Regions from separate parts of the Kribbella yunnanensis genome, predicted to be linked through region 2. Evidence: riboswitches for the same ligand, from Rfam matches in the RefSeq annotation. Region 2 holds a riboswitch; each other region holds the start of a gene.
What was found. Region 2 has a riboswitch for glycine ahead of gcvT (glycine cleavage system aminomethyltransferase GcvT). Riboswitches for the same ligand answer to the same signal wherever they lie in the genome.

Region 1 (10,384 bases), on a different contig from region 2:
AGGCGATTCCGTGGCACGGCTTCACGCTGAACGAAGACGTCGATGACGAGAACCCGTACGTTCAGGTCGAGACGATCCACGCCTACCTGACTGTCAGTCGGCCCGACGACGTCGAGCTGTATCGCAGGCAGTTCGCCGTACTGAAGAAGGCGGCTCGCACCGGACAGCAGTTCTCCGATTTCCTCAACAACCTTCGGAGCGAGCTGCTGTCCGGCGACTGATCCACTACCCAACCGGCGGTACGGCGGCGCACGTCGTACCGGGCTTGGGGATGTTGCGGTTGATCAGGTAGTTGTCGATGGTGTCGGTCATGCACGGGCTCTTGTTGTAGCTGCCGTGGCCCCAGCCTTCGTAGGTCAGCAGGACGCCGTCGCGGCCTAGCTGGCGTTGGACGTTCTGTGCCATCGAGTACGCCGTGGCCGGGTCGTGGCGGGCGTTGGAGAGCAGGATCGGCGTCTTCAGGTGGTCGACGTCGAGGCGGTGTTGCGGGTTGTTCGCCTTGGGTGCGCCCAGGCAGAGCGAGATGGCCATGAACTGACCGGGGTACGGCATGTCCGGGTTGTTGCGAGCGAGCCGCGCCAGCAGGCCGGCGTACTCGGGGTAGGTACCGACGCGCAGGTCCCAGTCTTGGCAGAACGGGACGAGGGTGTTGGCGACGAGTTCCGTGGTCGGCGGGGGCGGGGTGGGGATGACGCCCTTCTGGAGGGTGGTGGCGAGTGCGCTCCACTGCGGGCCGTAGAGCATCCGGAACACCGCGAACGAGGCCATGAACGGGTTGTCCGATTGCTTCCGGAGCTCGGCCCAGCGGGCGCGGACGTCCTGGCCGTGCAGGGCGCACGTCGTCGTGCGGTCGCACCAGTCGACGAATTCGTCGAACGAGTCCTGGACAGACGCGGCCTGCGGATCGAGGAACTGGCGGGGCGTCGCGAGACTGTGGTCGAGCACGCTCTCCAGGACCATCGCACGCACGCGCTGCGGGTAAGTCTCGGCGTACTGCGCTCCGAGCGGGGTGCCGTATGAGCTGCCGTGGAAGGTGATCTGCCGCTCACCGAGTGCCCGGCGAATCGCGTCGACGTCGCGGACGGTCTGCCAGGTGTCGACGTGGTCGTAGAGCGGGCCGGTGTGCTTGCGGCAATCGTCGGCGAGTCGGCGGTTGTAGTCGATCAGCGCGTCGAACTCGGCCTGGTCGCGGACGAGCGGTGACGGCATCGCGGCGTACAGGCTGCTCGTGCACTTGATCGGGTTGCTGCGCGCGATCCCGCGCGGATCGAAGCTGACGATGTCGAAGCGGTCCTGCAGTTCCGGGCTGAACCGGCTGATCCCGGTCTTGATCCGGTCGATGCCGGAGTCACCCGGGCCGCCCGGACCGAACACCAGTACGCCGACGCGCTCGGCCGGCTGTTTCGCCGTCCGGCGGGCGATCTCGAGGTTGAAGGTCGGGCCGCTCGGGTTCCGCCAGTCGACGGGGAGCTTCAAGGTGGCGCACTGCGAGCCTTGCACCACTGCCGGATCGTCCTTGCCTTCCGGCTTGCAGTCGGTCCACTGCGGTGCGGCCGAGGCCGAGGCCGGGGCGGCCGAGGCGGGGAGTGCGGCGAGGCTTGCCGCGGTGACTGTCAGGACCACACCCCACGCGGTGATCCTGAGCAGCGTTCTGGGGTTCTTCATCTCCCCGATCCTTCGGTAACCGCTTGCTCCGCACATCGGGGAGCAGCCCCTAGACCACCCCGGGCCGGGCTTGGGGGACTTGTTAGGGTCGGGCGCGATGACACACTCACGGTGGTTCCGGGCAGTGGCGATCGCCGAGGCGATCTCGTGGACCGGCCTGTTGATCGGCATGCTGTTCAAGTACGTGCTGTCCGACAACGAGATCGGGGTGAAGATCTTCGGCCCGATCCACGGCGGCATCTTCGTCGCGTACGTCGTGACCGTGCTGCTCGTCCGCGGTCCACTGCGCTGGTCGTGGCCGGTCACCCTGGCCGCGCTGGCCGCGAGTGTTCCGCCGCTGTTCACCTGGTTCTTCGAGATCTGGGCAGTGCGGACCGGCCGGATTGACGGCAGCCAGCAGGCCGCCGTACCGTCGCGTCCGGAAGCTAACTCAACAGCCGCATGAACCCGTGCGGGAGAGACCCGGGCTTAGGGCATCTCTCCCAATCCCACACCTACTGCGCTGCACTCGGCACGGCACCTCGCCGCACGGGTGCAAAGGGCAAGATGCGCCGCATCTAGCCCTTCGCCCCCGCGCACCGATGCACCGCACCGAGCACATGCTCGCTACGGCGTGGGATTGGGAGAGATACCCACTGACCCGGGCGCCGTAGGAGCAACTCTCCCCAAGAATCTCTCAGGCACCTTCACCGCACGGGCGAGGCACCTCTGAAGGACAGCAGTCCAACAGAGCGGGGAGGACACCACTCTCGGTCAACGACGACCGGAAGGGACCTCCGCATCATGGCGATCAGTGTCTTCGACCTGTTCAGTATCGGGATCGGCCCGTCGAGCTCACATACCGTGGGACCGATGCGCGCGGCCCGCACGTTCGTGCTCGGCCTGCAGGACGCCGGTCTGTTGACCGCGACGACCCGGGTCGAATCGCAGCTGTTCGGCTCGCTCGGTGCGACCGGGCACGGCCACGGCAGTAACAAGGCGGTGCTGCTCGGCCTCGAGGGTGAAGACCCCGAGACCGTTGCCACGCACTCCGTCGACGCCCGGGTCGAGACGATCCGCGAGCTCGGCCGGCTGCGGCTGGCCGGGACTCATCAGATCGCGTTCGACGAGAACACCGACCTGATCATGCATCGCCGCAAAGCCCTTCCGTACCACCCGAACGGGATGACCTTCCTGGCTCGCGGGGCGGACGGCGCCGTACTGCGGGAGCGCACGTACTACTCGGTCGGCGGCGGTTTCGTGGTCGACGAGAACGCCGCGGCCGGCGACCGGATCGTGCCGGACAGCACGGTGCTGAAGTACCCGTTCCTGACCGGTGCCGAGTTGCTGGACCGTTGCCGCGAGTCCGGGTTGTCGATCGGCGATGTCATGCTCGCGAACGAGCTGGCGTGGCGGACCGAGGACGAGATCCACAGCGGCCTGCTCAAGATCTGGCAGGTCATGCAGGACTGCGTCAAGGAGGGCTGCGAGACCGAGGGTGTCCTGCCCGGCGGGCTGAAGGTCCCGCGCCGCGCGCACGCCCTGCACGACAAGCTCACCCGCGACCCGTGGTCGGTCGACCCGCTGAAGGTGATGGACTGGGTCAATCTCTTCGCCCTCGCCGTCAACGAACAGAACGCCTCCGGCGGCCGCATCGTCACCGCCCCGACAAATGGTGCCGCGGGCATCATTCCCGCCGTACTGCACTACTACCGGCGGTTCATCCCCGGCGCGAACGACGATGGCGCCGTACGGTTCCTGCTGGTCGCTGCGGCGATCGGCGTTCTGTACAAGGAGAACGCGTCGATCTCCGGCGCCGAGGTCGGCTGCCAAGGCGAAGTCGGCTCAGCCTGCTCAATGGCCGCAGCCGGCCTGTGCGAACTCCTCGGCGGCACTCCCGAACAGGTCGAGAACGCAGCCGAGATCGCCATGGAACACAACCTGGGCCTGACCTGCGACCCGGTCGGCGGCCTCGTCCAGATCCCCTGCATCGAACGCAACGCTATGGCCGCGGTGAAGGCGATCAACGCCGCCCGGATGGCCATGCACGGCGATGGCGTCCACGTAGTCACCCTCGACAAGGTCATCAAAACCATGCGCGAAACCGGCGCCGACATGAAGATCAAGTACAAGGAGACCTCCCGTGGCGGCCTAGCCGTCAACGTCATCGAATGCTGAGCATCCTCCTAAGCACAGGACGTATACCGCAATCAGACGTCGCCACCACGCTGGCCGTCAGCAGTCCGGGGGCCCAGCAGACGTATACGTCCTGTCCGACGGAGGATCCACCCAGCCGACGGGGATGCCCGGCTCCTCCGCGAGGGTATTCGGCTGGCTGCGATGAACAGCCGGGTCTGGGACGAGCCACTCGACTGGCCGACCTTCGACCGTGCTGATCTCTGAAACGGCCCGAGCGACAGGACGTAGGTGGGTACGTAGAGTTCTCCGCACGCCTGAGCCGAGCAGAGACGATGCCGATTTGGCGGATACCTCCTGTTGTTGTGGAGATCAGGCCTGGGTGGTTTCCAAGATCGTGTTGGCGACCAAGGTTGGGGCGTCGTTCATGGGGACGTGGCCGCAGTTGAGGAGGGGGATCATCCGGGCTTGGGGGAGTTGGAGGTGGGCTCGGGCGGCCTGGATCGGGAGGAGGATGCGGTCGTGGGTGCCCCAGGCGATGGTGACGGGGACGTCGGGGACGTCGCCTTCGAAGGTGGTGCCGCGGCGGGCGTGGGTGAGGACGCGGTCGAAGGCTACGCAGTCGCGGAGGGCGCGGGATTCGGCTACTACGGCTTCGGGGGCGCGCAGTGCCGGGCGGTGGTAGATGGTGCCGGTGAGGACGCGGCGGCCGGCGGGGGTGCGGGACAGGCGCTGGACGGTGGGTTCCGGCGTACGGCGGGCGATGCGGCGGAGGTTGGTGAGTACGCCGACCGCCCAGCGGTTCTCGCGGGGTGACCAGAAGCCGGCCGGGGAGAGTGCGGTGACCGTGCGGGCCAGGCCGAGTTGGCCGAGGCGCAGGGAGACCAGGCCGCCGAGGGAGTTGCCGACGACGTGCGGCTGGTCGAGGTCGAGGGCCTTGCAGAGGGCGTCGACGGTGTAGGCGAAGCTGTCGAGCTCGTTCGGGACACCCAGCGGTACGTCGGGGGATTCGCCGAAACCGGGGAAGTCGAGGGCGATCACGTCGTGGTGTTCCGCGAGCTGGTCGACGATCGGGTCGAAGGCCTGCCAGTGGTGGCCGATGCCGTGCAGCAGCACCAGCGGGTCGCCCGAGCCCTTGCGGTAGTAGGCGACCTCGACCCCTGGGACCCCGGCCACGGTGACGCTCGCGGTTGCACTCATGACCTCATCGTGACCCCGGTACGGCGTTCTGTCATCGTGACATGGTCGATGTCACATAACCCTAATAAGCCTCGACCTCACTCGTCGACGCGTTCCCGGTGACCGTCGGGCGGAGGTTGATCTTCCACGCCTTGTCCGCACCGAACGCCTGGTCGAACTTCAGGAACGAGCAGCCGATCGCGAACTGACGCCGCGAGGAACTCCAGTCCGCACCACTCTTGTAGTACAGGTGATAAGCCCCGCCGATCCGCGTGATCGCGGCCGACTTCCCGGCCCGGATGTACGTCATCACGTGCGGTTCCCGCGGCGGCTTCCCGTCCGTGACCACCGAGATCACGACATCCTTCGCCGTACCGTTGGTGATCGACAACCGCCCGATTCCGGCGTCCCCACGCCGTACGACGGTCTCGCCGTTCTCCGGCCGGACCACCTTCGGCGCCGGTCCCGGGTCGGGCAGCGAACGCCCGAAGGCGAGCTTGAGCTTGGTCAGCGCCGCCAGCGCCGGCGCGAGGTCGGTCCGCAACTGCCGCTGGACCTTCTGCGACGTGTACGGCCCACCGCCGCACCGCGCGTCTAGCTCGGCCTGCTCCGGATCAGACAGCTTGTACGCCGCCACCCCGATCCGGTCCTGCAACAACTGGTGTACGGCGCTCAGTCGCCCCTCCACCGTCAATGCGGCCAGCTTCCCGGAGGCGGTGTTCAACGCCTTCGACACGTCACCCATCGCCTGAGCCAGCCCCTCGGCCGTCTGGGCACCAGCCAGCGCCCTCAAGCTCGTCGCCAACGACTTGTCAGCCTTGGCCAACTCACCCTGATAGGCCGCCTGACCCAACGGCCCCTGTGGTCCCGAGGGCGCAGCAACAGCCGTCCCACCGCTCGGTGTCGGCTCCGATCCACCATCGACCAATGGCGCCGCACACCCCACCAGCACGCACAGCAGCGCCCCACTTACCGCAACCTGCTTCATCAACCCCGCCCCAGTAGCCCCAACCCCGCGCCCTGCTCCAGGCTACGGGGCCGACCAACTGGAGACGACCCAGCGCAGTGTTAAGAATCTCGCGAAGCAGGGCGGACGAACGGGAAAGCGAGCGTCGAGCGGATGTTCTGCCCGGTCAGCATCATCATCACCCGGTCGACCCCGATCCCCAGCCCACCGGTCGGCGGCATCGCGTACTCGAGCGCACTCAGGAAGTCCTCGTCCAGCGACATCGCCTCGGGATCACCGGCCGCGGCCTTCAGCGACTGCTCGGTGAGCCGCCGCCGCTGCTCGACCGGGTCGACGAGCTCCGAGTACGCCGTACCGATCTCGGCCCCGAAGGCGACCAGGTCCCAGCGCTCGGCGAGCCGGGGCTCGGTCCGGTGCGTCCGGGTCAGCGGTGAGGTCTCGAGCGGGAAGTCGGTGTAGAACGTCGGCAACGTGGTGTGCGGTTCGACGAGCTCGTCGTACAGCTCGAGGACCAGCTCACCCGCGCTCAGCTCGAACGTCGTGTGCACACCATGCTTCACGCACAGCTCCCGCAGCGTCTCCACCGAGGTGCCGGGATCAACCGGTACGCCGGCCGCCCGGCCGACCGCGTCGTGCACACTGACCACCGGCCAGTCGCCCGAGATGTCGATCTCGCCGTCCGGCCGCTGCACCACCGGCTTGCCGAAGACCGCGGTCGCCGCCTCGATCAGCAGCTCCCGGGTCAACTCGCGCATCACGTGATAATCGGCGTACGGCTGGTAGGCCTCGACCGACGTGAACTCCGGGTTGTGCGTTGCGTCCGCACCCTCGTTGCGGAAGTTGCGGTTGAGCTCGAAGATCTTGCCGAGCCCGCCGACGCTGAGCCGCTTCAGGAACAGCTCCGGCGCGATCCGCAGGAACAGATCGGTGTCGTAGGCGTTGATGTGCGTCTGGAACGGCCGCGCGTTCGCGCCACCGTGCACCGCCTGCAGCATCGGCGTCTCGACCTCGATGAACCCACGTGTCTCGAACCCGTTCCGCATCGCCCGTACGGCGGCGCTGCGGTGCCGCATCATCCGCAGCGAGTCCGGGTTCATCACCAGGTCGATGTGCCGCTGCCGGACCCGGGCTTCGGGGTCGGTGAACCCCTTCCGCTTGTCCGGCAACGGGTGCAGGCACTTGGCCGCCATCATCCACTCGGTGGCTGCGATGGACAGCTCACCGCGCTTGCTCGTCACGACCTCGCCGGTGACGCTGACGTGGTCGCCGATGTCCACGAGCCGCCGCCAGTGATCGAGCGCCGCCTCGCTGCACGCATCGGCCGACAACATCACCTGCAGCTGGACCAGCCCGTCCTGCAGTTGGGCGAACGACAGACCGCCGTGATCCCGCATCCGCAGTACGCGGCCGGTCACGGAGACCGTCTCGCCGGTGCGATGGTCGGCGGGCAAGTTCTGGTGCAGCTCGCGGATCCGCTCGATCGTCTCCGTCCGTAACACCGTGACCGGGTACGGATCGATGCCTGCGGCAACAAGCCCGACCAGCTTGGTACGGCGGATCTGCTCCTGCTCGGTGAGTTTGCGCTCCGGAAGCGCCGGCCGCAGCAGGTGTTCCTCCTGCTCGCGAACCGTGGCCGCGAACTGGTCGCCGTCGCCGGCCTGGATCGCGTGTCGCTCGCCACCGGTCACCCGGTCGACGCGCGTCCACGGCCGAGGCGCGGGGAGGAAGCCCTCCGCCGTACCGGCCGCCAGCAGCACCTGGGCCAGCGAGGCGCCACGGGCGTAGCAGATCAATCGTGGTGACCAGCGCGGCAGATACTTCTCGTTGGACTGGTAGAGACTCTCCAGCTGCCAGAAGCGGGAGGCGGCGGTGAGCAGTGCGTTCGTGAGTCGCAGCACCGGGCCTGCGCCGACGCGCTCGGCGTCGCTGAAGATCTCGCGGAACATGGCGAAGTTCAGCGAGATCCGGTGCAGACCGAGGTCCCCGCAAGCCTCCACCAGCGACGTGACCATGAACTCCATCAGACCGTTCACGGACTCCGGATCGCGGCGCATCAGGTCGAGTGAGACACCGCGCACACCCCAGGGCACGAAGGACAACAGACCGCGGACCTTGCCATCGGAGTCCCGCGCGATCACCATCACGCAGCGCGCGTCGGCCGGATCGCCCAGCCGGCCCAGCGCCATCGAGAACCCACGCTCCGTTTGGGCACCGCGCCACTTCTCGGCCAGCTCGACATAGCTCGCCAGAGCCTCGGGGGACAGGTCGCCGTGCCGAACCACCTCGGCGCGGTAACCGGCCCGCTGAGCCCGCGTCACCGCCTGCCGAACCGGACGCATTGTGCGGCCCTCGAGACTGAAGTCGGCGACGTCGATGATCGCCTCGTCGCCCATCGCGAGCGCCCGCAACCCGGCGTCGACGTACGCCCGGGCGGCCTCCTCGCTGGCGGACAGGACCGCTGGCGACCACCCGTACAGGCGGGCCTCCGCGGTCCAGGCCTCGATCGCCCCGGGCCAGGCCGCTGGTTCGCCGAGGGGATCACCGCTGGCCAGGCTGACCCCGTTGACCACCCGATAGGCGATCGCCGAGTCACCGGCCGCGGAGAAGATGACCGCCTTGTCCCGGCGAGTCGCGAAGTACCCGAGGGAATCCCGCTCACCGCTCTCGAGCAGCAACCGCCGTACGCCGAGCTCCTCGGGCTGCGTCAGGTACCGGACCCGGCGTGCGGATCGGAGGAAGATCGCGAAGGCGATCACCAGCGACGCGGCCGAGATCGCGCTGACAACCAGGCCGACCCAGGTGTGTCCCTTGTGCCCGTCGAGCTTGCTGTGCTGCTGGCCGAACGCGGCCACGACCGCCCAGCCGATCTTCTGCCGCTGGCCGGTCAGCGTGTTCGGGAAAACTTGGGTCAGCGAGATGCTGACGGCCACCGAGATCAGCATCCCGGTGATCAGGGCGCCGATGGCGAGCCGCCGGCTACCGGGGGCCAGCCGCGCCGGGAACGCGCCGCGGATCTTCCACAGCAGCACGATCAGCGCGCTCACCACGACAACCTGCAGGATGCCGAACTCGAGCTTCTGGATGGTGATCCGGTCCAGGTCGTCGACCAGGGCGGTCTCGGGGTTGTTCAGCTGCACGCTGCCAAAGGCGACGTACGCGATCAGCCCGAGCAGCCACAGCCCCTCGAACACCCAGAGCACCCAGAGCAGCGCCGCACGTTTCCCGCGCAGCAGTGCGCTGCCGACGACCGCCAGGTAGACGGCCGGGAAGAACGTGTGCCCGGCCGGAATCCCGAAGAAGTCGAACGCCTGGTCGACCCGTCTCACGTACGCCGGGGCGAACAGATGCAACACAATCGCAAGAAACGACCACACCGCGGCGAGCATCACGATCCGCCCGACCCACACCGCAGCGCGGTGCTGCCACGCCGGAATCACCTTCGCTTGTTCAGACACCACCTTGCGATCATCCCACTCCCCAGGACTAACTTTCGGTCGTGCTAGCTCCACCTTCTGGGTATACCTGAGGCGACAGCCAACGCCTTGGCCGGTATGCGAGGCTTACCGCCATGCTCGCCGTACCCAAGGGGTTCCCGTACCGCCTGACCAGGAACCTGATGATCGCCGCGGGAATCCTCTACTGCAGCCTGCTGCTGGAGGCCGCCGCCGGCTATCCGCTGAACATCCACACCTCGTTCCTCAGTGAGCTGGGCGCACGAGATCAGTCGACCAGCCCATATGCGCGGGCGATGGATCTCGGGGCGAGCGTGCTGGTCCTGGTTGCCGCGATCCTGGCTCGGCCGGCGGCGCGGATGCACCGGGACGTCAAGGGCCTGATGATCAGTACGGCGGTCTTCGGGATCGGCACGCTGTTCGACTCGTTCTTCCCGATGGACTGTGCTCCGTCGGCCAGCGAGGCCTGCCGGCTCGCGGAGGAACGCGGGCATGAGGGCGCGGACCTGGTGGTGCACGAGGTCACATCGACGCTGGCGGGGCTCGGGACCATGGCCATCGGCGTCTTCGCCGTCCTGGTGCTGCGCCGGATCGGGTGGGGCGGCGCGTGGGGCCGGGCGGTCGCCGTACTGGCTGGAGCGGTCTTCGTGACGAACACCTGGCTCGGGCTCGAGACCGGGCTGGAGGTGCTCAGCGGTGATGATCTGCACCCGCCGGGCGTCCTGCAGCGGGTCGCGATCTTGCTCGTGTGTGTTCTGCTGGGGGTGTTGCTTCCCGCCTTGAAGCGAGGTTTCCAGCGATGACCACTTGGATCGTGTTGCCGGGGATGGCCGAGACCGCCGAGGAGTTCGACGGGCTCCGCTCGTTGCTTCCGGATGTCGAGCTGCACGTGATCGATCCGTGGCAAACCCCGGTGAACTCCGACCCCGACGTACTGCGGGCTGCGGCCGGGGCCCCTTCCGGTGTCGCGATCGGATTGATCGGGCACTCGATTGGTGGGCTGGCC
Region 2 (10,384 bases):
CGTCGTACCGTTCGCGGCGCGTACGCCGATCGCCTCCGGGCGGATGGACCGCCAGCTCTTCGACATCACCACCCTGCTCGCCCAGCTCGGCGACGACCAGGCATCGGACCGGATCCCAGTCATCGTCGAGTACGACGGCCCGCCGCGCGAGGCCGCTGCCAAGGCGCAACGTGCGCTGCCGGGTACCGCGGACGGCACCGCGCTCACGTCGATCGGAGCGCGCGCCGAGTCGGTTCGCCGTACGACCGCCAAGGACTTCTGGCAGTCGCTGGCCGGCAGCGGCTTGCAGAAGCGATCGGCTCAGGCCGTCCGCAAGGTCTCGCTGGATCGGAAGGTCGCACCGGCACTCGACTGGAGCGTGCCTCAGATCGGCGCAACCACCGCATGGAAGCGCGGCCTGACCGGCAAGGGCGTCAAGGTCGCCGTACTCGACACCGGGATCGACGCGACGCACCCGGACCTGAAGGGCAAGGTCCAGGCGGCCAAGGACTTCTCCGGTTCCGGCAACATCGTCGACCACTACGGGCACGGCACCCACGTCGCGGGCACCATCGGCGGCACCGGCGCCGCATCGAAGGGCAAGTACCGCGGGGTCGCGCCGGACGTCACCCTGCTCAACGGCAAGGTGATCGGCGACGACGGCATGTCCTCGGAGTCGAAGGTCATCGCCGGCATGGAGTGGGCAGTTGCCCAGGGCGCCAAAGTCGTCAACCTCAGCCTGCACGCGGATGGAACCGACGGCACCTCTGCGCTCGCGCGTTCACTCGATGCCCTGAGCAAGAAATCCGGCACCCTGTTCGTCGCCGCGGCCGGCAACGGCTGTGGCCGGCGTGGACTCATCCAGGCACCCGGTGCCGCCGAGCAGGCATTGACCGTCGCCAACCTCGAGCGCGACGGCAGCCTGAACGAGAGCTCTTGCCTCGGACCGAACCCGGACCACACCGGCAAGCCGGACATCGCCGCTCCGGGCACCGACATCGTGGCGGCACTGGCCGCCGGTTCCGAGGGCGAGCCGGTCGACAAGTACTACACCCCCATGACCGGTACGTCGATGGCCACGCCCCACGTGGTCGGCACCGCCGCACTGCTCGCGCAGCAGCACGGTGATTGGAAGGGCGACCGGATCAAGGCGCGGTTGATCTCGACCGCCGATCCCCTGCTCAAGCAGCCGCTCGACGATTCCGGCACCGGTCGGGTCGATGCCGATCAGGCCACCGACAACGGCGTCACGGTTGACACCGCCGAGCTCGAGATGGGCACCTACCTCTGGCCGCACCGAGCGCCGAAGCCCTTCAGCCAGGTGCTCACCTATCAGAACAACGGCACGACCGCCGTGACGCTCAACCTGAGTGCTCCGCTGGACGCGGGCGACAACGGGGCGGCGGCGAAGCTCAGCACCACGAAGCTCGTCGTACCGGCCAAGGGCAAGGCGTCCGTCACGGTCTCGGCCGATCCCGGTCTGGGTAAGGTCGGCCGGCACGCCGGGCGCGTCGTCGCGACTCCGGCTCAGGGCGATCCGCTCTACACGTCGTACGGGTGGTTCCTCGAGCCGGAGATGTACGACGTCACCGTGAAGGGCGTCCTCGGCGACGGAACGCCGGCCGACTCGCTGCTGTTCGTCACCCGGCCCGACGGTGGACCCGTCGACACCTGGGACGGCAACGGCGGACCGGACATGATCAACGGGGTCGCGAAGATGCGGATCGAGCCCGGCGTCTACTCGATCGTCGGCACGTTCCTACAGCCCGCGACGGCCAAGACCGCCGACAAATTGGTGATCGCCGCCCAGCCGGAGGTTCGGATCCGGAAGGCGACCACGATCACGTTGGATGCGCGTAAGGCGGTTCCGGTCGGGGTTTCGCTCGCCGGGAAGCATCAGCTCGCGCCGGCCGCCAGCTCGATGGCCTATTACCGCTTGAACCGGTTCGGGAAGCTCAGCGGTTTCGAAGAGGTCGAGGTGGACGACACCCCGATCGAGCTGCGTGCAGTTCCCACATCTGGTGTCACGGTCGGAAAGATGGAGTTCAGCACGGCGACCAGGCACGAGACGCCGCCGTACCGGATGAAGCTCGGAACCCGGGAACTGCCGGTCGCGGAATTGACCGATGGGCCGCGCATCGCTGGAACCAAGCTGCTGACCGCGGTCAATGCGGGGACCGGTACGGCGGCCGACCTGAAGCGCGCCGTGGGCAAGCTGGCGGTGGTCGCGCTGGACGGGTTGCAGGGGCAGGTCGATGTCGCCCGCGCAGCGCAACAGGCCAAGGTCGCCGGCGTGCTGTTCTACGACCCGAATGTCGCGGGGTTCGGCGTCGACGAACTCTTCCTCGGCGACCGGACGCTACGGATCCCGGTCCTGCATACCTCGCGTGAGGTCGCCAAGACGTTGTCCGGCAAGGTCGTGCGGATCGACGGGACGAACGGATCGCCGGAGGTGTTCGACCTGCTCAAGGCTTGGCCGGGACGGGTGCCGCTGCGGCCGGTACACCAGTACCAGAAGGCTCAGCTGGCGCGGATCGCGGAGTCGTATGCCGCGCACAGCAAGGTCACGCAGCTGTGGGAGTCGAAGGTCGGGTACACGCCGCTTGGCGAGGCGCACGGTCTGCGGCCGCTCCCCCTCGCGATCGGTCCGTTCCAGCGGACCGCTTACGTGACGCCGGGCGCATGGGAGCAGCGCGTCGACATCGGTTCGGCGGATTCCGGCAGCCGGGGCCGCGCGGCGGCATACCGTTATCGGACGGGCGAGCGCCGTACGGTCGCCTGGGGTGGACCGGTCGCGACCTCGGGGTTGCCGTCGGCAACTACGACTTGGCCGTCAGACATCGGTGTGCAGAGGACTGGCAAGAATCTGGTGATCGGGCTTGCGCCGTTCGTCGCGGGTGGGGCGCAGTACGAGGAGCCGGACGGCTTGTCCACCGGCACCTACGCGCTATCGCTGAAACGCGACGGGAAGGTCCTGGTCGAGGCGGAGGAACTGCTGATCAACGGGCCAGTGCCTGATGCCCCCGGCAACTATCAGCTCGCACTGGACGTGCAGCGGAGCGAGCCGTGGTGGAAGTACTCCACGCAGATCCGCAGCACGTGGGACTTCCGCTCCCGGGCTGGTGCGGCTGAGACGATGCCGCTGATCCTCGCCGACCTCGGCTTGCCGCAGGCAACCAACCTGAACCAGGCCCGCGTCGGTACGGCGACGCCGCTCACCGTGTCGTTGCGCCACCAGACCGGCGCTCCGACCGCGTCGTACAAGAGTGTGAAGCTGCTGATGTCGTACGACGGCCGCAGCTGGAAGCCGGTGCCGTTGTCCAAGAAGTCGGCGACGCTGTACACGGCCAGCGTCAACCACCCGGCCGCCCGAGCAGGCGGCACGGTCGATCTGAAGCTGGACGTCACCGACGCGGCAGGTGGGCGCCTTCAGCAACAAGTCACCAAGGCGTATGGTCTGACTAAGTAGGGCCTAGGCCTGCGGGTATGGCGAGTCCTGCAGGCCTAGGTTCTTCCACACGAAGCGCGGGACCCGGGCCAGGAAGTCCCGGAGGAAATAGGAGCACCGGGCAATCGTCTGGTGGTCGTGCCGGCCGGCCTCGAACCAGGCCCAGTTGCCGACCACCTGGAACGACGCCGGTTTGACTGCCATCAGGAACTCCATCTGGCGCGGGTGAATGACGTCGTACGCGAACTTCTGGTCCCGGGCGTGGATCGCGAACTCCTCGTTGAAGGCTTCGCTCTCGAAACTGATCCCGGACCCGAACCCGCGCCGGCTGACCTGCAGCCAGGGCATCCCTACCGGCAGCTCGAAGCCGAGAATCGGCTCACTGTGGTTCTCGGTCACCGTGCGTGTGGTCGTCCGGCCCTCGGAGTCGGTGGAGCTCTCGGTGCGGGTGGTCTTCCAGTGGTGGGTGAAGGCGACGAACGGCGGCCCGTCGCCGTCCCGGCCGCGGATCACCTCGCTCGTGCTGTGATCGTGTCCGCTCTGCGTCACCGGCGTGCTGTGCAGCAGGCTGTCGTCCTGGCCGATCCAGTACCAGTCCGGGTGCTGGTAGAAGCTCAGCCGCGGTTCCTTCGGCGGCTGGATCCAGCGGTCCAGCGGCAGCGCGTCGATGGCTGCCGCGAGCAAGGCCACCTGGTCCAGCCACGGCGCCAGCAGCTCGGGATCCTTGCGCGGCGGATCGAGGATGACGAGCTGGTCGCCATCGATGCTGAGATTCACGCCCGGCTGTCCACCCGCCAGCGTGAGCAAGGCGGTACACAGCTGACCGCTGAGCACCTCGGTAGCGAACGCCGGGTCCTGGACGCCAACCGCCCAGCCCGCGCCCAGCTGCGGTGGCACCGGCACCATCGTCGCGGCCACGCCGGACCGCGGCACGGTCTGCCCACCCGTGATCCACAACTCCGGCAGCCGGCGTGACAACGTCACCATGCCGACCCAGCCCTTCCAGTACTCACTGCCGTACTCGATCACCTGAAACGGCCGCCCGGCGGTGGTCAGGCCGGTGATCTGGTCGTCCGGATTCCGCGTGAACCCCATCCCGAACGGCGGATTGGACAGCCGCGCCACCGAGTCGAACACCGGGCTGCCCACGAACGTCCAGCCGCGATCCCGCAATGACTTGACATACCGCTGCCGCCGGACGAACAGCCCCACGCCGACCGCCGTACCGGCCAGCAGCAGCACAATCAGGATCAGGCTGAAGATCTGGTTCCCGGTCATGGAGTCGAGCCAATCACATCGGCGGGTCCCGGAGCGGTCAGCTGCTGCTAGAGTCGGCGGCTCAACTGCATATCGCGCCGTTCGAATCGGGGCGGGAGAGTCCGGGCTCACCATGACCCGGCGCCGAAGGAGCAAATCTCCCCAGAATCTCTCAGGCCCACTGACCGTTCCGATGAGGCGAACTCTGGAAAGCCGGGCCCCCGCGTAGCTGCGAGGACACCCGCACCCACGGTGCAAACCGCCTCACCCGGCGGTGAAGCTCTCAGGTACAGATGACAGAGCGGGGAGGTCACCCAGCAGTGGCACCGCATTTCGCGGTGCCTGACCGAGGGAGCCTCCCACTCATGACACGCGCGACTCCGTTGCAGGCTGAGCACCAGCAGCTCGGTGCATCTTTTACCGATTTCGCCGGCTGGAACATGCCGGTGCGCTACACCTCCGATATCGCCGAACACACGGCTGTCCGGACCACGGCCGGGTTGTTCGACCTGTCGCACATGGGCGAGCTCGAGGTGATCGGCGCCTGCGCGGCCCGGGCACTCGACCACAGCCTGGTCGGGCGCCCGTCGAAGATCGGTATCGGCCGGGCGCGGTACTCGATGCTGTGCGCCGAGGACGGCGGCATCATCGACGACCTGGTCGTCTACCGGCTGGCCGAGGACCACTTCCTGATCGTCGCCAACGCGAGCAACACCGACGTCGTCCGCGACGAGCTCAAGCAGCGGATCGCCGCCTCAAAAAACGGGCACAGTTCCACCGAACTCCGGGACACCACCGAGGACTGGGCGCTGATCGCGGTTCAGGGGCCGGTCGCCGTACAGATCGTGGGCGAGCTGTCGGATGCCGACCTGGACGACCTCAAGTACTACGCGATCACCGAAACCACGCTTGCCGGAAGCAACATCTTGCTCGCGCGGACCGGGTACACCGGTGAGGACGGTTTCGAGATCTACTGCCGCCCGGCCGAGGCTCCGCAGATCTGGGCCGAGCTGCTGCGGGTCGGAACGCCGTACGAGCTGAAGCCGTGCGGTTTGGCCTGCCGGGACACCTTGCGGCTCGAAGCCGGAATGCCGTTGTATGGCAACGAACTCAGCCGCGAGCTGACGCCGTTCGAGGCCGGGCTCGGGCGGGTCGTTGCGTTCAGCAAGGAAGAGGACTTCGTCGGTCGCGAGGCACTCGCCCGCCGCCGCGACGAAGGCGCCCAGCGGGTGCTCGTCGGGCTGACTTCATCAGGCCGCCGCTCACCGCGCAGCGGGTACGCCGTACTGGATCCGGCCACCGGCCGTGAGATCGGCGCCGTGACGAGCGGCGCACCGTCGCCGACGCTCGGTCACCCCATCGCGATGGCCTATGTCGACAGCGCCTTCGAGGAGCCGGGCACCCGCCTGCAGGTCGACATCCGCGGCACCCACGACGACGTACTCGTCGTCCCCCTCCCCTTCTACCGCCGCCAGGAGTCCTGATGTCTGTTCCTTCTGAACTGAACTACACCGAAGACCACGAGTGGGTCGCTCTGGAGGGCGACATCGCGACCGTAGGCATCACCGCCTTCGCGGGTGAGGCCCTGGGTGACGTCGTGTACGTCGACCTGCCGGCCGTCGGCAGCACCATTCTGACCGGTGACGCGTGCGGCGAGATCGAGTCGACCAAGTCGGTGAGCGACCTGTTCGCGCCGGTCGACGGCGAGGTCGTCGAACTCAACGAGGCGGTCGTCGCCGATCCCGGTCTGCTGAACACCGATCCGTACCAGGCCGGCTGGCTCCTTCGGATCAAGGTCAGCGGGCCCACCAAGCTGCTGGACGCGGCGGCCTACGAGGCACTGATCGGAGGTGAGTGAGATGAGCACCCTCGATCAGAGTCTGGCCGAGTTCGACCCCGAGATCCACGCTGCGGTCACGGCCGAGCTCGGGCGTCAGCGCGACACCCTCGAACTCATCGCCAGCGAGAACTTCGCCCCGCTCGCGGTCATGGAAGCGCAGGGTTCCGTCCTCACCAACAAGTACGCCGAGGGCTACCCCGGCCGCCGGTATTACGGCGGCTGCGAGCACGTCGACGTGGTCGAGCAGCTGGCCATCGACCGGGTGAAGGCGCTGTTCGGTGCCGACTTCGCCAACGTTCAGCCGCACTCCGGCGCCCAGGCGAACGCGGCCGCCATGTTCGCGCTGCTCGATCCGGGTGACACGATCCTCGGTCTCGACCTCGCGCACGGCGGTCACCTCACCCACGGCATGCGCCTCAACTTCAGCGGCAAGCTGTACGACGTCGTCGCGTACCACGTCCGTGACACCGACTTCGTGGTCGACATGGCCGAGGTCGAGCGACTCGCCCTCGAGCATCGGCCGAAGCTGATCGTGGCGGGCTGGTCGGCGTACCCGCTGCACCTCGACTTCGCCGAGTTCCGGCGGATCGCCGATCTGGTCGGCGCGTATCTGATGGTCGACATGGCGCATTTCGCCGGTTTGGTTGCCGCGGGGCTGCACCCAAACCCGGTCCCCCACGCCGACGTCGTCACCACGACGACCCACAAGACCCTCGGCGGTCCGCGGGGTGGTGTCATCCTCACCAACCGCGCCGACCTGGCGAAGAAGTTCAACTCTGCGGTCTTCCCCGGACAACAGGGCGGTCCGCTGGAACACGTGATCGCGGCCAAGGCCGTGGGCTTCAAGCTGGCGGCATCCGACGAGTTCCGCGACCGGCAACGCCGTACCCTCGACGGCGCGCAGGCGATCGCCTCGCGGCTGTCGGCCGATGACGTCCGCGCGGCCGGGATCTCGGTGCTCACCGGCGGCACCCAGGTGCACCTGGTGCTGGTCGATCTGCGGAACTCCGAGCTCGACGGGCAGCAGGCCGAAGACCGGTTGCACTCGGTCGGCCTCACCGTGAACCGGAACGCCGTACCGTTCGACCCGCGGCCGCCGATGATCTCCTCCGGGCTGCGCATCGGTACGCCGGCCCTCGCCGCCCGCGGTTTCGGTCCGGCCGAGTTCGCGGAGGTCGCGGACATCATCGCGACCGCACTCGTCCACCCGGCCGACGAATCCGTGCTCGATGGTTTGCGCGATCGGGTCGGCCTGCTCACCGCGAAGTTCCCGCTGTACCCGGCGCTCTGAGCGCTTAACGAAAGACCTGGCTCCGCTTCGGTGCTTCATGCAACGGTTCGCCCTGCCTCGGGCGTTATCGCCTATATAGGGTCCTGACCGGAAGTACCGGAGCCGGGCCGGGGGCTGGTGTGTGGGGTGGGCGAACACAAGGGTGAGCTGCGCCGAAAACTGGGCAACACCGTCGCGTTGGTCGCGGTGTGTGCGCTGATCTGCGGGATCGCGTTCACGGGGGCGATTGTCCTCTTGATGCCAAGTGAGAAAGGACATATCGCTCCGGTCGGCACCACGCGGCCGACTGCCCCGGTCAGCCAACCGGTCGCCGCGCCGGTCCCGGCCGCGCCCCGAACCACACCGGCGACCAAGGGTTACGCCTGTCCTGGTTACAGCGGTCTGCAGCAGAAGATCCCGCTGAAGCTGGTGCTCGAGGACACGTTTGCGTGGGGCAACAACCCGCCGTACAAGGCTGGTAATGGGTCCGGTGACATCAAGTGGGAATCGAACCCGTACCAGGATCCGAGTTGGCACCTGTGGTTGCACTCGCTGCGCTGGCTGGGCAATGGGATCGACTCCATGAAGGCCGGGAACGCCGCAGCGCGGACGCACACGCTCGCGATCATCCAGGACTGGGTGCGCGACAACCCCTTCCCTTGGCTAGCCACATCTAACTCGACTACGTCGAAGGGCGATGCGAGCGCATCCGAGTCCACGATGCATCGGACCAACGTGCTGATCTGCGCTCGGCAGGCGGTGCTCACCGGGCTGCACGCCAAGACGTTGCCGGCGCAGTACAAGTGGCTCGACGACGCGCTGCTCACGCATGCGCGGTACATGATCGACCACTGGAGTGGCAGCCGGAACCACGGCACCGACGAGAGCATCGCGCTGTTCGGCGTCGGCTGCACCTTCGGCCGTCAGGACCTGATGAGGAAGGCCATCGACCGGTTCAACACTGGCGTCGTACAGTCCATCGATTCCGAGGGCACGACGAACGAGCAGTCCGTCGGGTACGCCGGCTTCAACTATCGACTGTGGGGCCGGGCCGCCGAGGTCGTGCGGCGCTGCGGGCAGTCCCCGGGCCCGGCGATCGACGCCCGGCGGAAGCTGCTGGCGGACTGGATGGCGCTCGCCACCAAGCCGAACGGCGAGCTGTTCCAGATCGGCAACACGACTCGGGACAAGGTCCAGAGCGTTCCCGGTACGCCGTGGGAGTTCGTCGCGACCCAGGGCAAGTCGGGGCCGCGGCCGGATCGCCGTACCGGGATCTTCAAGGGCGGTTACATCTTCGGGCGGACCGGCTGGGGCGAGAAGCGGCCGTTCGGCGAGGAGTCGGCGTACAGCATCCGTTTCGGGCCGTCGAAGAAGTACCACGGGCACGATGACCACATGTCGATCAACTACAACTGGCACGGCCAGGATGTGCTGATCGATCCCGGGTACTACGGCTACAAGAAGGGCGACCTGCAGGCCTGGGCGCCGAGCCAGGCCGCGCACAACGTGATGACGATCCCGACCGCCCAGGGCAAGCTGGTGCCGACGCGGCTGGTGGGGTCAGTCAGTACGGCGAACTCGGACTACTACGAGTTGGCCGACGACCCTGCCGAAGGTGTGAGCCGCATCCGGGACGTCCTCATCCTGAAGGATCCGGATGTGGTGATCGCGCTGGATCGTGGCGAGTCGGGGAGCAACCAGCGGTACGAAACGCTGTGGCACCTGCCGCCTGGCCAGACCGTGACCGTGCAGTCGCCGACCACCGCGGTGGCGACCGGCGCGACGGTGCAGACGCACCTGTTCCAGATCCCGTTCGGCGAGACGACCGGTACGACGACTGTCGAGCAGGGGAAGTCGAACCCGGCTCAGGGCTGGTACCTCCCGGACATCTTCAACGCCAGGCCAGCGCCGGTCGTCAAGTTCACCCAGACCGGGCAGAACGCGCGCATCCTGTCCGTCATCGCGCCCTCCGCCAACGGCGAGAAGGTCACCTACAGCACCCGCTCCGCCGGCACCAACTTCTTCGTCGAACTCTCCATCGGCGCGAAGAAGGTCACCGTCAAGATCACCCCGGACGGCCGCCTGACCCGGATGAACTGACCGCTTCGGCCGCGCCCGAAGCGAGTATTGCGCCACCGCTGAATCCTTTGAACGCCGCACCGGCAGCAGGTCGACTATGCCCATGAGCAGCCGCGACTTCTGACCGATCCGCACGAGGCTTCAAGGAGGCGACATGGCAGGCAGGGACCAGTAATCATCCCCATCCGCACCCGAACTTCAGGAGGCACCATGGCCGGCAAGGACCAGTAACCAGACTGGGCCGCGCCACCGCTGAGGTGGCGCGGTCACCGGCCGACGGCGCGTTGCAGCTGAGCCTTGTTCATTTTCGAACGGCCCTTGACGCCCTTGTCCTTGGCCTCGTTGTAGAGCTGCGCCTTCGTCCGCCCGCCGGGCCCCTTGTGTGACCGCAGTCCACCGCGCCGCGCCGACGAAATGTCATGCGTGGAACTCCGGCTCGACTCCTTCGACTCGCCGGACCGGGCACGCTCCTTGTTCACCGTGCGCGCCGCGATCTCCTCCGCCACATCCT
Region 3 (10,384 bases), on a different contig from region 2:
TCAGCGAGTCGTCGACGGACGGCGCCGGTTCGGGCTCGGGCTGTACGCCGACCGCCTCCTCCCGCCGCTGTCGGGCCGCCTCACTGCGCAGTACCTCGATCCGCCGTCGCGACGCGACCGTGATCAGCCAACTGCGCGGATTCTCCGGTACGCCGTCAGTCGGCCACTGCATCGATGCCGCGAGCAACGCCTCCTGAACCGCGTCCTCGCAGGCGTCGAAATCGCCGTACCGGCGCACGAGTGCGCTCAGCACCGACGGCGCCTGCGACCGCAGTACCTCCTCGAGCTGCATCACATGTACGCCGACAAGTCGCGTACCGGGCGCACTTCGACCACGCTGTACGGCGCCTCCGGGATCAGCGCGACGATCTCGGCCGCACGCTCCATCGACTCGCAGTCGAGCAGGTAGAAACCGGCCAGCTGTTCCTTCACCTCGGCGAACGGGCCGTCGGTGGTCAGCGGCTTGCCGTCGCGGACCAGCACCTGTTTGGTCGCCGACGGTTCGGCCAGCGACTCCGAGGCGAGCAGCTCGTTGCGCTCGGCCAAAGCTTCGTGCAGAGCCGCGTAACCGGCCATGCCCTCACGCTTCTGTTCGTCGGTCAGACCGTCCCACACTGCACGGGACTCCGGATTGCCATAGATCAGTACCAGGAACTTAGACACGGTCCAGTATCGATCGGATTACCGGTTTGCAGCAGCCATAGCGGGGGACTCGCCGAGGCGTTCAGGTGTAGAGGGCGTCCGGGGCATGCCCCGCCGCGTGGCCGGGCATGGCCCTGTCGGTGGGTCCAAGTACAGTTACAGCGACATTCAGGGGTGAGAGAGGAGGGGGCGCGTGCCGGACTTGGAAGTGTCCGACCGGGTGCTCACGATCCCGAACGCGCTCAGCTTCCTCAGGTTGCTGGGTGTGCCGCTGTTCCTGTGGCTGATCCTCGGACCGCACGAGGACGGCTGGGCGCTGCTCGTGCTGGCGATCTCCGGGTTCACGGACTGGGCCGACGGCCAGATCGCGCGGCGGATGAACCAGACCACTCGGCTCGGGCAGATGCTCGACCCGGTGGCCGACCGGCTGTACATCTTCGCCACCGTGCTCGGTCTGGCGTTGCGCGACATCATCCCGTGGTGGCTGGCGATCGCCTTGCCGCTGCGCGACCTGTTGCTCACGTTCACCCTGCCGGCGCTGCACCGCCGCGGTTTCAACGCGCTGCCGGTGCACTTCCTCGGCAAGTCGGCGACCTTCTGCCTGCTCTACGCGTTCCCACTGCTGCTGCTCGGTGACGGCGACAGCACGCTGAACCTGCTGGCCCGCGTCTTCGGGTGGGCGTTCGCGATCTGGGGGACGGCGCTCTACTACTGGGCCGGCGTGCTCTACTTCGAGCAGCTGCGGCACCTGATCCAAACAGTGAAACCGATCAGCGACACGGCTAGGTAGCCAGTGACCCAGCCCGCAACCAAGCCTCCTCCGCAGCGCCGCGTCGATGCCTCGATGTCGCTGCTGAACAACCTGATGGCGCACCCGATCGACGAGGGGTACGCCGTTGCCGCGCGGACCCAGCAGGACGGCAAGCCCGTCCGGTCGCGGCACCGGGTGATGCTCGCGGTGGCGGCGCTGGTGCTCGGCTTCCTGCTCGCGGTCGCGGCCTCGCAGAACTACCGCAGTGCGCCGGAGGCGGAGAAGCAGCGCAAGGAGCTGATCGCCCGGATCAACCAGGCCGACACCCGGCTGACTGGGCTGCGCACTGACCAGTCCCGGCTGGCCGACGAGGTCCGTCGGCTGCAGGCCGGGGGACTGACCAACGCGGACAACGGTGTAGCGCTGCAGCAGAAGCTCGACGACCTAGAGCTGCAGACCGGAGCGATCGCGGTCACCGGTCCCGGCCTCAAGGTCGTCGTCAACGACGCCAAGGACGCGGACAAGGAGGGCCGACTGCTTGACGTCGACCTCCAGCAGCTCGTCAACGGGTTGTGGACGGCCGGCGCGGAGGCGGTTTCGGTGAACGGTCACCGGCTCACGTCGATGACCGCGATCCGCGGTGCGGGCAGTGCGATCACTGTCGACTACAGCTCGCTGACCCCGCCGTACACGGTGCTGGCGATCGGCGACACCGGGACGCTGCCGGCCCGGTTCGCGCAGAGCTCGGGCGGCCAGTGGGTGCAGTACCTGGTCAGCAACTTCGATGTCCGGATGACGATCACGACGGAGGATTCCTTGCTGGTGCCGGCGGATGCGACCATCGCGCTGCGATACGCGAAGGTCGGTGGCTCGAAATGATCGCCGTACTCGGACTGGTCATCGGCGTGGTGATCGGGCTGCTGGTCGCCCCGGACGTCCCGGAGTGGGCGCAGCCGTACCTGCCGATCGCGGTGGTCGCGGCGCTGGACGCGGTGTTCGGCGCACTGCGCGCGTTCCTGGACGGGATCTTCGACGACAAGGTGTTCGTCGTGTCGTTCGTCTCCAACGTGCTGATCGCGGCGCTGATCGTCTACCTGGGTGATCAGCTCGGCGTCGGCTCACAGCTGTCGACCGGCGTGGTCGTCGTCCTGGGCATCCGCATCTTCACCAACATGGCCGCGATCCGCCGCCACATCTTCCGGGCCTGACATGAGTGACGACAAACCGAACACGCCGGACCCGGAGAACCCCACTCCCGACGACCAGCCCACGGTCATCGCCAGCTGGTGGAGCCAAGACGGCACCCCCGCCAAACCTGGTGAGCCGACCAAGGCTGGTGAGCCGGGCAAGGACGGTACGCCGGATGAGAAGCCGGCGAGTGAGCGAACGGTCGAGGAGCAGTCGGCAGCCGAGCGCAAGCCGGATGAGCGCGCCGCAAATGAGCGTACGGCGGATGAGCGTACGGCGGATGAGCGTACGGCGGGTGAGCGGAAGGCGGATGCGTGGCAGGCTGCCGACCCGGCACCGCGGCCGCGGGCTGAGCATGCGAAGCCGCCGCGGTTCGATCCGCCGGTTACGCCCAAACCACCCGTCGAGGCGGAGCCGGAGCATCCGGTCGAGCCGACGCCGATGCCGAAGAAGCCTCGGACGCCGAACCTCGCCGTACGGCGATTGAAGGCCGGGTTCAAACCGTCGCGCGGTCAGGCGATCGTCGCGGTCGTCCTCGCGCTGGTGGCCTGTACGGCGGTCGTCCAGGTGCGCGTCAATCGCGCCGACGACGGGTACCAGAACGCGCGCCGTGAGGACCTGATCGCGATCCTCGACGGCCTCGGGCAGAACACCCGGCGGCTCGAGGGTGAGATCGCCGAGCTGGAGGAGCGGAAGAACACGCTGTCGTCCAGTGCCGACAAGGCGGAGACGGCCAAGCAGCAGGCGGAGGCGCAGATCCGCGCGCTCGGGATCCTCGCGGGGACGGTGCCCGCGCACGGGCCCGGGGTGCGGATCACCCTGAACGACCCGCAGGGCAAGATGACGTCCAGCAACCTGCTGGACGCGATCGAGGAGCTGCGCGACGCCGGTGCCGAGGCGATCCAGATCAACGGGACGGTGCGGGTGGTGGCCAGTACCGACTTCGTCGACGACGCCCCCGGGATCAAGATCGACGGGATCAAGGTGAACTCGCCGTACGTGATCGAGGCGATCGGCGACTCGCACAGCCTGGCCGAGGCCTCCAACTTTCCCGGTGGGCTGGTCAGTGAGGTGACCGGTCCCCAGGTGGGCGGTACGGCGGACGTGAACGAGGAGACCAACGTCGCCATCACTGCCTTGCACGCGCAAGAAGAGCATCGCTACGCTCGCCCGGCGCCCAGCCCATCCAAATAGGCACAGTCAAGTAGTCAAAGCCCGTCAAAGTAACGTCCAGTCCGGCTTCGAGAAAGAGGAACGACGGTGTACCCCGAAGACCTGAAGTACACGGCCGAGCACGAGTGGGTGAAGGCCGGCGAGGGCCCGGTGCGGGTCGGTATCACCGACTTCGCGCAGGACGCGCTCGGTGACATCGTGTACGTCCAGCTCCCCGAGGTCGGCAGCGTGGTGCGCGCCGGCGACTCCTGTGGCGAGCTCGAGTCGACCAAGAGCGTCAGCGACCTGTTCGCCCCGGTGAACGGGACCGTGCGGGCCGTCAACGAGGCCCTGGCCGACCAGCCCGACCTGGTCAACACCGACCCGTACGGCGAGGGCTGGCTGCTCGACATCGAGGTCGACGACGACGCCGAGGTCGACGCCCTGATGGACGCCGAGACCTACCAGGGCCAGCTCGACCCGAGCTAGGGCGTCACTGATAGGTTTACCGGACCTCAACCGCTGATCGAGGGTTGGGGTCCGGGTCCACACTGTAACCACGGGGTCTACGACACAACGTCGCCTAACGGCGATCGGGAGGATCACAGCATGCCGTTCTGCAACCAGTGCGGGCACGAGAACTCCGAGGGCAGCCGCTTCTGCTCGCAGTGCGGAGCCATGCTCCCTGGGGCGGACCGGCCGGCCGCCGCGACGCCGACGCCGGGTGTCACCGACACCGCGATGCTGACGCCGATCAGCGCCGAGCCGGAGACCGAGCGCTTCGACCAGGGCGAGCCGCTGTCGGCCGACGACCAGGCCGCGGTCGGTGCACTGCCGGCCGGATCGGCGCTGCTGATCGTGCAGCGCGGCCCGAACGCGGGGTCGCGGTTCCTGCTCGACGTCGACGTGGTGACCGCGGGCCGGCACCCGGACAGCGACATCTTCCTGGACGACGTGACGGTGTCCCGCCGGCACGCCGAGTTCCGCCGCGACGCGTACGGCGTCAAGGTCCGCGACGTCGGCAGCCTGAACGGGACCTACGTGAACCGGGACCGGATCGACGAGGTCCAGCTGAACAACGGTGACGAGGTCCAGATCGGCAAGTACCGGCTGGTCTACTACGCCAGTGGCCAAGCCTGAGCTCTCGATCGGCGAGGTCCTGCAGATCCTGCAGGCCGAGTTCACCGATGTCACCATCTCCAAGATCAGGTTCCTCGAGGCCGAGGGGCTGGTGACACCGGCGCGCACCGCGTCGGGCTACCGCAAGTTCAGCGCGGGTGATGTGGAGCGGCTGCGCTACGTGCTGACCGCGCAACGTGACCAGTACCTGCCGCTGAAGGTCATCAAGGAGCACCTCGGTGCGATCGACCGCGGTCTGCGCCCGGCGGCCGGTGGACCGCCGATCGCCCCCAGTACGCCGGCCTCCGGGCCGGCCGCCGACGACTTCGGTGCCACCGGCACCGACCTGCGGCTGACCAAGGCGGAGCTCTGCGCAGCCGCCGGAGTCAGTACGGCGTTGCTCGCCGAGCTGGAGAGTCACGGCCTGATCGTGGCCGAGGGCAAGCATTACGGCGGCGACGCGATCGTCGTCGCCCAAGTCGCCGCCGAACTGGCGACGTACGGCATCGAACCCCGTCACCTGCGCCCGTTCCGCACCGCGGCCGACCGCGAGGTAGGACTGATCGAGCAGGTCACCGGCCCCCGCCGTACCGACCAAACCCAAGAGTTGGCAGCCCTCACTGTGCGGTTGCACACGGCACTGGTGAGATCCCGGCTGCCGCACTGACCACCGCGGAGTAGGCTGAAGGTGTGCGCGAAGTCGACGTAGTCGGAGTCCGGGTCGAGATGCCCTCGAGTCAGCCCATCGTGCTGCTCCGGGAGGTCGGCGGCGAGCGGTACCTGCCGATCTGGATCGGTGCGGCCGAGGCGAGTGCGATCGCTTTCGCCCAGCAGGGGATGGAGCCACCGCGGCCACTGACGCATGATCTGTTCGCGGAGACGATCCGGGTGCTCGGGCACACGCTCAGTCAGGTCCGGATCGTGAACCTGACCGACGGGGTGTTCGAGGCGATCCTGGTCTTCGACGACAAGACCGAGATCTCGGCCCGCCCGTCGGACTCGATCGCGATCGCGCTGCGCACCGGTACGCCGGTGTTCTGCACCGAGGAGATCCTCGCCGAGGCCGGGATCCCGGTCCCGGAGAGTGAGACCGAGGCCGACGAGGTGCAGGAGGAAGAGGAGGTCGAGCGCTTCCGCGAGTTCCTCGACCAGGTCACCCCGGAAGACTTCGACAAGAGCTGAGCCCAAAGACTGGAGGCTGAGCCTCAAGACCGGGAAGGTAACGATTCGTCTGGGAGTCGCGACACGCTAGCCGCTCGGAGCGGTTGTCGTTGACCCTCCCAGGTCGGCGGCTTACCGTGAAGGAGTCGTGGGGAACTGTTACTCCACGGAGATGGCTCGTTCCAGTCGGTATCCAGGGAGGCTCAGGCGTGACACGCACCGGCGACACGGATCTGACGGCGCAGTCGACGTCCGAAGCACGCGCCGAGGCGGCCGCCACTGCCGGCGTTCAGGGTCTGCTGTTCGACGACGATCTGCGGCCGATGCCGGAGGATGTCGGGTTCCGTGGGCCGACGGCCTGCGCCGCGGCCGGGATCACCTACCGCCAGCTCGACTACTGGGCGCGGACCGGCCTGGTCTCCCCGTCGGTGCGCCCGGCGACCGGCTCCGGCACCCAGCGGTTGTACGGTTTCCGTGACGTTCTGTTGCTGAAGGTGATCAAGCGGCTGCTCGACGCCGGGATCTCGCTGCAGCAGATCCGGACCGCGATCGCCCACCTGAGCAAGCGCGGGATCGACGACCTGACCCAGATCACGCTGATGAGTGACGGCGCGTCGGTCTACATGTGCACCTCACCGGACGAGGTCATCGACCTACTGGCCGGTGGCCAGGGAGTCTTCGGGATCGCCCTCGGCGGTGTCTGGCGCGAGGTCGAGGGTTCACTGTCCGAGCTGCCCACCGAGCGTGCCGACGGTCACGGCGAGGGCGAGGACGAGTCCCACGCCAGCGACGAGCTGGCTGCCCGCCGCCGGGCCCGCGCAGCCGGCTGAGGTACTCTGCTCTGTAGCTGTTCACCGCACTCGGGAGAGACCCGTTCACACCGGGCGCCGAAGGGGCAATTCCTCCCCGGAACCTCTCAGGCCCATGGACCGGGTGCGTCAGGCAACTCTGAAGCGTGCACTCGTGCGTGACAGAGGGGGAGGCCACCCGGAAGCTACTGCAAGCAACGGAGCCTCTTTCGATGACCGAAATCTCTGCAATCTTCGCCGACCGGCACATCGGGCCCCGCCCCGACGAGGTCGCGCGGATGGTCGAACTGCTCGGGTACGCCGACGTCGACGCGCTCGCGGATGCCGCCGTACCGGCCTCGATCCGGTCGACCGAACCGCTGCGCCTCCCGGAGCCGGCCTCCGAGGTCGACGCGCTGACGGAGTTGCGCCAGCTCGCGGCCCGCAACAACGTCGCGACCTCGATGATCGGGCAGGGCTACTACGGCACCTTCACGCCGTCGGTGATCGTCCGCCGCCTGGTCGAGAACCCGGCCTGGTACACGGCCTACACGCCGTACCAGCCGGAGATCTCGCAGGGCCGGCTCGAGGCGCTCCTGAACTTCCAGACCGTCGTCTCGGACCTGACCGGTCTCCCGACCGCCAACGCGTCGCTGCTCGACGAGGGCACCGCGGCCGCCGAGGCGATGACGCTCGCGCACCGCTCCAACCGCAAGAGCAAGTCGAACCGCTTCCTGGTCGACTCCGACTGCTTCGCACAGACGATCGCGGTCGTCGAGACCCGCGCCGAGGCACTCGGCATCGAGGTCGTCGTCGCCGACACCATCGACGGTCTGCCCGAGGGCGACTTCTTCGGCTTCCTGGTGCAGTACCCGGGTTCCGGCGGCGCTGTCCGTGACCTCAAGCCGCTGATCGCCGCCGCACACGAGCGCGAGACGCTGGTCGCGGTCGCTTCCGACCTGCTCGCCCTGACGTTGCTCGAGGCACCGGGGGAGGCCGGCGCCGACATCGTCATCGGCTCTTCGCAGCGCTTCGGCGTACCGCTCTTCTACGGCGGTCCGCACGCCGGCTTCATGTCGGTCCGCGCCGGTCTCGAGCGGTCGCTGCCCGGTCGGCTGGTCGGTGTCTCGGTCGACGCCGACGGTGCCCCGGCGTACCGGCTCGCGCTGCAGACGCGTGAGCAGCACATCCGTCGCGAGAAGGCGACCTCCAACATCTGTACGGCGCAGGTCCTGCTGGCCGTCGTTGCGTCCATGTACGCCGTCTACCACGGACCGGATGGGCTGCAGGCGATCGCCGGTCGCGTGCACGGTTTCGCGGGCAAGCTGGCCGCGTCGCTGCGTGCCGGTGGTGTCGAGGTCGTGCACGGCGACTTCTTCGACACCGTGCTGGCGCGTGTCCCCGGTGCCGCTGCGGACGTCGTTGACGCCGCCCGGCAGAACGGCATCTGGCTGCGCCAGGTCGACGCCGACCACGTCGGCATCTCGTGCGACGAGAAGACCGATGTCGCCGCGCTGACCCGGGTCTGCCAGTCCTTCGGCGTCCAGTACGACGACACGCTGGCCGCGCCCGAGATCGCCGTACCGCGGACGTCGGAGTACCTGACGCACCCGGTCTTCAACACGCACAAGTCCGAGACGTCGATGCTGCGCTACCTGCGCAAGCTGTCCGACAAGGACTACGCGCTCGACCGCGGCATGATCCCGCTCGGCTCGTGCACGATGAAGCTGAACGCGACCACCGAGATGGAGGCGGTCACCTGGCCCGAGTTCGCCGATATGCACCCGCTGGCGCCGATCGAGGACGCCGCCGGGTACGTGAAGCTGATCGGTCAGCTGGAGCGCTGGCTGGCCGAGGTCACCGGGTACGCGAAGGTGTCCATCCAGCCGAACGCGGGTTCGCAGGGTGAGCTCGCCGGACTGCTGGCGATCCGCGGCTACCACCGGGCCCAGGGCAACGAAGACCGCAACGTCTGCCTGATCCCCGCGTCCGCGCACGGCACCAACGCGGCGTCGGCCGTGATGGCCGGGATGAAGGTTGTTGTTGTCAAGGGCAACGATGACGGCACGATCGACCTGGACGACCTGCGGGCCAAGGCTTCCGAGCACGCCGAGAAGCTGGCCGCGATCATGATCACCTACCCGTCCACCCACGGGGTGTACGAGGAGAGCGTCACCGAGGTCTGCCGGATCGTGCACGAGGCCGGCGGTCAGGTGTACGTCGACGGTGCGAACCTGAACGCGCTGCTGGGTCTCGCGAAGCCCGGCCAGTTCGGCGGCGATGTCAGTCACCTGAACCTGCACAAGACCTTCTGCATCCCGCACGGCGGTGGCGGCCCGGGCGTCGGCCCGGTCGCAGTCGCCGCGCACCTCGCGCCGTACCTGCCGAACCACCCGCTCCTCGACCAGGCCGGGCCCGAGTCCGGTGTCGGTCCGATCAGCGCGGCGCCGTTCGGCTCGGCCGGTGTGCTGGCGATCTCGTGGGCCTACATCCGGATGATGGGCGGCGAAGGCCTGACCGCGGCCACGAAGGCCGCCGTACTGACCGCGAACTACGTCGCCAAGCGCCTCGAGGGCGCCTTCCCGGTCCTCTACACCGGCGAGAACGGTCTGGTTGCCCACGAGTGCATCCTCGACCTGCGCCCGATGACCAAGGAAACCGGCATCACCGTCGACGACGTCGCCAAGCGCCTGGTCGACTACGGCTTCCACGCCCCGACCATGTCCTTCCCGGTCGCCGGCACCCTGATGGTCGAGCCCACCGAATCCGAAGACCTCGTCGAGCTCGACCGCTTCTGCGACGCGATGATCGCCATCCGCCACGAGATCGACCGAGTAGCCGCCAACGAATGGCCGGCCGACGACAACCCGCTGGTCAACGCCCCGCACACGGCAGCCTCGGTGATCAACGACAAGTGGGAACACGCCTACACCCGCGAAGAGGCCGCCTTCCCGCAGTCGGTCGACCGAGCCTCGAAGTACTGGCCCCCCGTCCGCCGCATCGACGGCGCCTACGGCGACCGCAACCTGATCTGCTCCTGCCCGTCCCCGGAGTCCTTCGAGTAACCCCTTCGCAACACCCTCTCCCAAGGCCGTCTGCTGACCCCAGCAGGCGGCCTTGAAACGTCTATGTCACGCAATTGACAGGCGCCCACCCAACCCTCGGTGCATGAAGACAACCACGAACGACTACGACCTCGACATCCGGCTCTCGGCGCTCGTCGAGACCGGCGGCACGGACGCTGCGACCGGGTACACCAGCAGCCCGTGGACCACCGAAGCCGTCTGCTGCACCGACAACTGCTGCGGCTGAACCCACAACCGAAGGAGTACAACCATGCCCATCGGCATCGACGAGTTCGACCTCGACATCCGCCTGACCGAACGGAGGGCGCACGAAGTCAAGGATCCGGTGACAGTACACACCACGCGACCGACCGGCGGAGGCCCGTGCTGCACCGACTTCTGCTGCCCCGGCTGAACCCCATCAGGAGGAACTGTGCCGAACGTAACGAGTGACGAGTTCGATCTGGATATCCGGCTCACGCCGCAGGACGTGCACGGCGCCGCCGTGTTCGTGACGT

Region 1: linked by a shared signal. The riboswitch ahead of ABD231_RS12750 (L-serine ammonia-lyase) and the one ahead of gcvT (glycine cleavage system aminomethyltransferase GcvT) in region 2 are both predicted to bind glycine.
Region 3: linked by a shared signal. The riboswitch ahead of gcvP (aminomethyl-transferring glycine dehydrogenase) and the one ahead of gcvT (glycine cleavage system aminomethyltransferase GcvT) in region 2 are both predicted to bind glycine.

What each region holds. Positions count from the first base shown of each region.
Region 1 covers NZ_BAAANF010000008.1:261,886-272,269, forward strand. Annotated here, with positions in the region: gene ABD231_RS12735 (helix-turn-helix domain-containing protein) at 1-221, shown strand, start outside; gene ABD231_RS12740 (alpha/beta fold hydrolase) at 226-1,665, opposite strand; gene ABD231_RS12745 (DUF3817 domain-containing protein) at 1,763-2,110, shown strand; glycine riboswitch at 2,276-2,367, shown strand; gene ABD231_RS12750 (L-serine ammonia-lyase) at 2,449-3,822, shown strand; gene ABD231_RS12755 (alpha/beta fold hydrolase) at 4,153-4,980, opposite strand; gene ABD231_RS12760 (hypothetical protein) at 5,042-5,947, opposite strand; gene lysX (bifunctional lysylphosphatidylglycerol synthetase/lysine--tRNA ligase LysX) at 6,028-9,381, opposite strand; gene ABD231_RS12770 (DUF998 domain-containing protein) at 9,495-10,181, shown strand; gene ABD231_RS12775 (alpha/beta hydrolase) at 10,178-10,384, shown strand, end outside.
Region 2 covers NZ_BAAANF010000003.1:51,972-62,355, forward strand. Annotated here, with positions in the region: gene ABD231_RS05115 (S8 family serine peptidase) at 1-3,448, shown strand, start outside; gene ABD231_RS05120 (hypothetical protein) at 3,452-4,705, opposite strand; glycine riboswitch at 4,788-4,882, shown strand; glycine riboswitch at 4,883-4,994, shown strand; gene gcvT (glycine cleavage system aminomethyltransferase GcvT) at 5,050-6,168, shown strand; gene gcvH (glycine cleavage system protein GcvH) at 6,168-6,542, shown strand; gene glyA (serine hydroxymethyltransferase) at 6,544-7,815, shown strand; gene ABD231_RS05140 (heparinase II/III domain-containing protein) at 7,942-9,894, shown strand; gene ABD231_RS05145 (plasmid stabilization protein) at 10,140-10,384, opposite strand, start outside.
Region 3 covers NZ_BAAANF010000018.1:185,773-196,156, reverse strand. Annotated here, with positions in the region: gene ABD231_RS28555 (RNA polymerase sigma factor) at 1-292, opposite strand, end outside; gene ABD231_RS28550 (YciI family protein) at 292-663, opposite strand; gene clsA (cardiolipin synthase ClsA) at 836-1,432, shown strand; gene ABD231_RS28540 (DUF881 domain-containing protein) at 1,436-2,272, shown strand; gene ABD231_RS28535 (small basic family protein) at 2,269-2,601, shown strand; gene ABD231_RS28530 (DUF881 domain-containing protein) at 2,603-3,775, shown strand; gene gcvH (glycine cleavage system protein GcvH) at 3,842-4,222, shown strand; gene ABD231_RS28520 (zinc-ribbon and FHA domain-containing protein) at 4,343-4,873, shown strand; gene ftsR (transcriptional regulator FtsR) at 4,860-5,519, shown strand; gene ABD231_RS28510 (bifunctional nuclease family protein) at 5,543-6,034, shown strand; gene ABD231_RS28505 (MerR family transcriptional regulator) at 6,223-6,843, shown strand; glycine riboswitch at 6,865-6,955, shown strand; gene gcvP (aminomethyl-transferring glycine dehydrogenase) at 7,035-9,866, shown strand; gene ABD231_RS28495 (hypothetical protein) at 9,970-10,113, shown strand; gene ABD231_RS28490 (hypothetical protein) at 10,138-10,281, shown strand; gene ABD231_RS28485 (hypothetical protein) at 10,300-10,384, shown strand, end outside.